Linked DNA regions of Luteolibacter yonseiensis. The protein of the gene in region 2 interacts with the protein of the main gene of each other region in a pairwise test. Links are inferred from orthologs where the notes say so. Each region holds a gene or a part of one and is shown on either strand. Other genes may lie near its edges. The genes, in order: JIN84_RS07170 and def.

What was found.
Region 1: the proteins of def (region 2) and JIN84_RS07170 interact in binary tests that used the Escherichia coli proteins (3 or more experiments, as listed by UniProt). The link is inferred for Luteolibacter yonseiensis from one-to-one orthologs.

What each region holds. Positions count from the first base shown.
Region 1 is NZ_JAENIK010000008.1:226,028-229,147, reverse strand. The notes cover bases 158-2,957. They hold JIN84_RS07170 (aspartate-semialdehyde dehydrogenase), read right to left. Parts: upstream 2,157-2,957; coding sequence 1,158-2,156; downstream 158-1,157. Other genes in these bases: JIN84_RS07165 (RNA polymerase sigma factor), read left to right, coding at 2,325-2,957; JIN84_RS07175 (hypothetical protein), read right to left, coding at 773-1,114; JIN84_RS07180 (polyprenyl synthetase family protein), read right to left, coding at 158-794. In the rest of the region: more of JIN84_RS07180, read right to left, coding at 1-157; more of JIN84_RS07165, read left to right, coding at 2,958-3,017; JIN84_RS07160 (protein kinase domain-containing protein), read left to right, coding at 3,097-3,120.
Region 2 is NZ_JAENIK010000011.1:75,267-78,284, forward strand. The notes cover bases 1-2,698. They hold def (peptide deformylase), read left to right. Parts: upstream 1-919; coding sequence 920-1,477; downstream 1,478-2,698. Other genes in these bases: recQ (DNA helicase RecQ), read right to left, coding at 1-743; JIN84_RS10020 (glutaredoxin family protein), read right to left, coding at 1,507-1,752; JIN84_RS10025 (discoidin domain-containing protein), read left to right, coding at 1,914-2,698. Also shown: more of JIN84_RS10025, read left to right, coding at 2,699-3,018. UniProt on the Escherichia coli protein: Removes the formyl group from the N-terminal Met of newly synthesized proteins. Requires at least a dipeptide for an efficient rate of reaction. N-terminal L-methionine is a prerequisite for activity but the enzyme has broad specificity at other positions.

The DNA.
Region 1 (3,120 bases), on a different replicon or contig from region 2:
CTCGTTAGCTTCGCGGCCTCCTTGCGCGAGGCATCGAGCCCGAGAATCGCCGGATAGGTGGATTTCTCCACCGCTTCGTCCTTGCCCGCTGTCTTGCCCAGCACTTCGGTGCTTTGGGTGACATCCAGGATGTCGTCGATCACCTGGAAAGCCAGCCCGAGCGCGTAGCCGAATTTCGTCAGGGCGTCGAGTTTCGCCGGGGTCGCATTGGCGGACATGCCGCCGAGGCGCAGCGAGGTGGTGAGCAGTGCGGCGGTCTTCGCCTCATGGATGCGGACCAGGTCGCGTTTGGTGAGTTTTTTTCCTTCGCCTTCAAGGTCCATCACCTGGCCGCCGATGAGCTTGCGGCTGCCGCCGGTTTCCGCCAGCTCGGCGATGAACTCGCGCGTGCCGTAGCGTTTGGTCGCCGGGGCTTTCGCGAGCACGATGAAGGCTTCCGTGAGAAGGGCGTCGCCGCAAAGGACGGCCATGCCCTCGCCATAGACCTTGTGGCAGGTCGGGCGTCCGCGGCGCAGGTCGTCATCGTCCATCGCGGGGAGATCGTCATGAACCAAAGAATAGGTGTGCATCAGTTCCACCGCGCAGGCCGGAGCGAGGGCGTTTGAGACTTCACCACCACAAGCCTCCGCCGCCGCAAGACAGAGCACGGGCCTCAGGCGTTTCCCTCCGGCGAAGACGCTGTAGCGCATGGCCGCGTGGATCGTGGCCGGGCGTTCCTTCGCCTTTGGTAAAAAGGAATCCATCGCCGCATCCACTTCGGAGGCGGTGGTTTTCAGGTAGGTCTTGAGGTCCATTGTCGTGTGAGGGGCGGGAGATCGATCCTTTCGTAGTTCTCGGGCGGATCGTCCTCGGGCAGCGGGCCAAGTCTCAGCATGACGATGTAGTCCGCCAACTCGAAAGTTTTCCCTTCACCCCGGTCATCGTTTTCCCGGATATTTTCCCATGCGGATTCCGGGATCGGCATTTGGAGAGGTTCCGATTCCCTTTCGACAAAAAATCCACCCTTTGAAAAACGCGCGATGCCGAACAGCACCATGCTGCCACCATAGGAATGGGTTTGATCCCAGATGAAAACGGCGATGGAGGCTCCATCGATGTCCTTTGGGTGGATCATCACCTGCAGCCTCCGCTGTAAGAGGTCGTCACGTCCTCCTGCATCACAGGATCTCCGCGATCTGCACCGCGTTGAGAGCCGCGCCTTTCCGGACCTGGTCGCCCACGACCCAGAGGTCGAGCGCGTTGTCGAAGACGAGGTTCTTGCGGATGCGGCCGACGAGGCAGTCGTCCTTGCCGGTGGTGTCGAGAGGCACCGGGAAAAGTTTGGCGGATGGATCATCGACGACATTCACGCCGGGCCTGCCTTCGTAGGCGGCGCGGGCGGCGGCGACATCCACGGGGCGCTCGAATTGTGCGGTGATGGAAACCGAGTGCGAGCGGTAGACCGGCACGCGCACGCAGGTGCAGGAAACGCGCAGTTCCGGCAGGTCCATGATCTTCCGGCCTTCGTTGAGCATCTTGAGCTCTTCCTTGGTGTAGCCGTTGTCGGTGAACGCATCCACCTGCGGGATGACGTTGAAGGCGATCTGGCGCGGGTAGATTTTCGGAGTGAAAGGCTGGTCGCTTGCGATGGCCTTCATCTGCTCTTCCAGTTCGACGATGCCCTGGGCTCCCGAGCCGGACACCGCCTGGTAGGTGGAGGCGATGATGGACCGCAGGCCGAACGCCGCGTGCAGCGGTGCCAGCGCCATCAGCGAGATGATGGTCGTGCAGTTCGGATTCGCGATGATGCCGCGCGGGCGGTTCTTCGCCGCTTCCGGATTGATTTCAGGCACCACGAGAGGGACATCCGCATCCATGCGGAAAGCGGAGGAATTGTCGATGACCACCGCGCCCGCCGCGGCTGCGGAGGGGCCGTATTCCAGGGAAATCCCGCCACCCGCGCTGAAAAGGGCGATGTCCACGTCCCCGAAGGAGTCGTGGGTCAGCTCCTCCACGGTGATTTCCTCACCACGGAAGGTCATCTTTTTCCCAGCGGAACGAGCGGAGGCGAGCAGCTTGAGCTTGCTCAGTGGAAAATTCCGTTGCTCCAGGCAAAGGAGCATCTCGACGCCGACGGCACCCGTCGCACCTACGATCGCTACATGGGGATGATTCATTTTCATGGGCCGGCGTCTTTTGCCGGGGCGCGGAGCATACCCAGATCCTGCGGACTGGCAACCGATTCGTTTCAAGAGAAAAAGATTCGAATCCGGAGGCGGAACATGGTGACGTGCGTATGAATGAGAACGACGCGCATTTCGCCTTTTCCCCAGACGCAATGGACCATGCTCGTCGACGTCTGCCGGGAAGGAGCTCCGGAACTGCGGCAACGCGCGCTGGAAACCCTTTGCCACAACTATTGGTATCCGCTGTATGCGTTCGCCCGCAGGACGGGAAACGGCCGTCAGGACGCCGAGGATCTGACCCAGGGATTTTTCCAATATTTGCTGGAGCGGGGCCTGTTTTCTTCCGCCAGCCAGGAACTGGGCAAATTGAGGACATTCCTGCTCACGGCGTTCCAGCGTTATGCGGGCGATGTGAGGGAGCGCGGGCTGGCCCTCAAGCGCGGCGGTGGATATGAGATCCTCTCGCTCGATGTCGATGAGGCGGAGCGGAATTTCGGAGAACCCGCCGAAGCGCTCACCCCTCACGAGATCTTCGACCACCAGTGGGCGATGACCGTGCTGCTCGGAGCACTGGGCACGCTTCGAGAAGAAGAGGATGGAGCGGGCAGGGGGACGCAGTTCGCCATTCTGGAACCTTTTTTGAATCCCAGGTCCGAAGCGGGGGGGAACTACGCCGACGCGGCGGACGCGCTGGGGATGAGCGGCGAGGCGGCGCGGAAGGTGGTGAGCCGGTTGCGCGGAAAATTCCGGGATATCCTGCGGCGGCAGATCGGCGATACGCTGCGGTTTCCCACCGATGAACAGGTGGATGCGGAACTGACGGCGTTGAAAAGGGCCTTGCGGCGGTTGTAGCCAGCCTGCCCGCACCGCCGTTTCAAGACTGTTAGGACGACATTGCCTTTTTTCCCGGGAACAGATCATATTCCCGGCAGTGAATGACGATGCGACCGCTTCC
Region 2 (3,018 bases):
GTCGCCGCCATCGATTCCGTGTTCTTGCGGGATTGGCAATAAACGATGCCGGACTCGTCGGGCCGGGCGTTCACGAAATTACAGACCTGCGCCGCTGCTCCGGATTTTCCGACGACCTGGTATTTCAGGTTGGGCCGGTTGAAACTGGCGAGAAAGACCGCGGGATCGCGGAGTTCGAGCTGGCGGATGATGTCCTCCCTCACGCGTCCGGTGGCGGTCGCGGTGAGTGCGAGCACGGGGATTTCCGGAAGGACTCCGCGTACCTCCCTCAGCCTTCGGTATTCCGGACGGAAGTCGTGGCCCCATTCGCTGATGCAGTGCGCCTCGTCCACCGCCAGTGCCGCGATTTTCCAATTCCTGAGCCGCATGAGGAAATCCGGCAGCATCAGGCGCTCCGGCGCCACATAGAGCAGCTGGTATTCTCCCGCCGCCAGTCCGTCGGTGCGACGGCGCGCTTCATTGGAATCAAGCGTCGAGTTGAGAAACGTCGCCGCCACGCCGCTGGCTTCGAGCTGGTCCACCTGATCCTTCATCAGGGCGATGAGGGGTGAGACGACGACTGTCAGTCCTTCGCGGACGAGGGCGGGGAGCTGGTAACAAAGACTTTTTCCCGCTCCGGTCGGCAGGATGGCAACGGTGTCCCGTCCCCCCAACGACGCCTCCATGATTTCCCGCTGAAGAGGCCGGAATTCATTGTAGCCGAAGGTCTGCTTGAGCCGGGAAGAGAGGAGTTGCAAGCTCATGGGACGAATAGATGCATGGTCTTTTGAACAGGTCAAGTTTGAAAGCGGAATGAAAGAGGAGTCACGCCGGAGGAACCTGTCCGTTGTTTCTCCATTTGAAAAACAGACGGAAGGATGGTTGTTTTCTGGGGTTTGACCTTTGTGATTTGTTCCGCTAGAGACCTGTGGACTTCCTCATGATTCGCGAAATTGTCCAATACGGCCACCCTGTTCTCCGCCAACGCTGCCGCCCTGTCACCGAGGTGGATGATACGATCATCGAACTGGTCGCCGACATGTTGGAAACGATGGTGGACGCGAACGGCGTCGGCCTCGCCGCTCCACAGGTGGGTGAGGACCTGCGCCTGGCGGTCATCGACGTCTCGCATGATCCGGACTGCATTTCCTTCCTCAAGGTGAATGGCGAGGATGCGAACCTTGAAGAGATCATGCCGCTCATCTTCATCAATCCCGAGCTGGCGTTCGGTCAGGAAAAGGAATTTGGAATGGAAGGCTGCCTCAGCATCCGGGGCATCCGCGCGGAAGTGCGCAGGCCGGAAGCGGTGAAGGCGACGCTGCCTCAGCTGGATGGATCGGTGCTTGTCGTGGAGACGGACGGCCTGCTGGCCAGGGCCCTGCAACATGAGATCGACCACTTGAACGGCGTGTTGTTCGTGGACCGTCTGCCGGCGGTGGCGAAGGTCTCGATGCGGAACCGGCTCAAGAAGCTGCTGGATTCGAATCCCCAGGGCTGATCGGGACACCCTGGTTTTCCGGGTGCCGGTCAGACGATGCCCCGTTTTTTCAAAAAGGGCACGAGTTCATCCACCCCGAAATCCGCGAGGACCTCGCCATGCCAATCCATGGTCGGGGCCTTGCTCTGGCCGGAGAGCGCCACCATTTCCTGCATGGCCTCGCGATCGCCGGAGACGTTGAAGGTCTGGACCTCGATTTTCTTGCTGTCGAGATACTCGACGACTTCGTCACACCACGGGCAACCGCGTTTGATGTAGAGGATGGGAAGGTTCATGATCAGTGGGTTTGGGAAACGGGAAAGGATCGGAGAGGGCGTGAATTCCGCCGGATATGGCACCTTGGGCGCATGTTGAACTTGGTCCTTGGTCGCCGGTTTGGCAACTGTTAGACAGAATTGTTTAGCAATACCCTCTTTTTATCTTAAAAACCCAACCGATGTCGCACCATCCGTTTTTCTCACTGTTTGAAGATCCGGCCCACTGGCAGGTGTTCGCGTCCGGCCAGTCGGAAGGCAGGCTCTCACGATGTGAAGGGGCGGATGGCGGTTGCGGCCTGCGTTTGGAGTATGATTTCCATGGCGGCGGTGGTTTCGTCGTATTGAGACGGGAGGTCCGGTTTTGCCTGCCGGGCACGTTTGAAATCGGTTTCCTCGTACGGGGTGAGGGACCTGAGAACCATTTTGAATTCAAGGTTTCGGACCCGGGAAACACGAACGTCTGGCGGCGTCAGCGCGAGAACGTGGAATTGCCGGCAAACTGGACGAACGTGCGCATGCACGAACGGGACCTGCCGTTCGCCTGGGGACCGGCCGGCGGTGGCGGGCCGTCGGAAGTCGGGGCGGTCGAGTTTGCCATCGTGGCGGGATCGGGTGGAAAAGGAGTGCTGGAGCTGGCCTCTCCGGTGTTCGAAGACCAGACACTGCGGTCGCCACGTTCGATTACGGCGACCAGCCACAAGCAGGGATTTCCGCCCGAGGCCGTGTTCGCGGATGCATCTCTCACAGGCTGGCAGGCGGCTCCGGGTGACGCGTCGCCCCGGTGGGAGGTCGATTTCGGCAGGCCGCTGCGCTTCGGCGGGATGGTCATCACCTGGCCGGATGCCCTGCCACGCAGGAAATTCACCGTGGAGGTATCGGGCGATGGAAACGTGTGGACCGGGATCCACCGGTCTTCGTCCGTGCTCGGAAAAATGAGCCACATTTCCACACCCGGTTTGGAGGCACGGCACCTTCGGATCACCTTCGCCGACTGTGGATGCGCCGCGCTGTGTTCCGTCGTCCTGCGGCCGGACGCTTTTTCCAGCACTCCGAATGAGTTCATCCACGCCGTCGCCGCCGATTACCCGCGCGGCTGGTTCCCGCGCTACTGGCTGCGCGAGCAATCCTACTGGACTCCTGTCGGCAGCCCGGAGGGAAAACGCCGCGCGCTCATCAACGAAGAGGGCATGGTGGAGGTGGACGAAGCCGGATTCTCACTCGAGCCGTTCATCCTGACCGGTGGAAAGCATTTCACCTGGGCGGATGTGGAAACTTCGGTCTCCC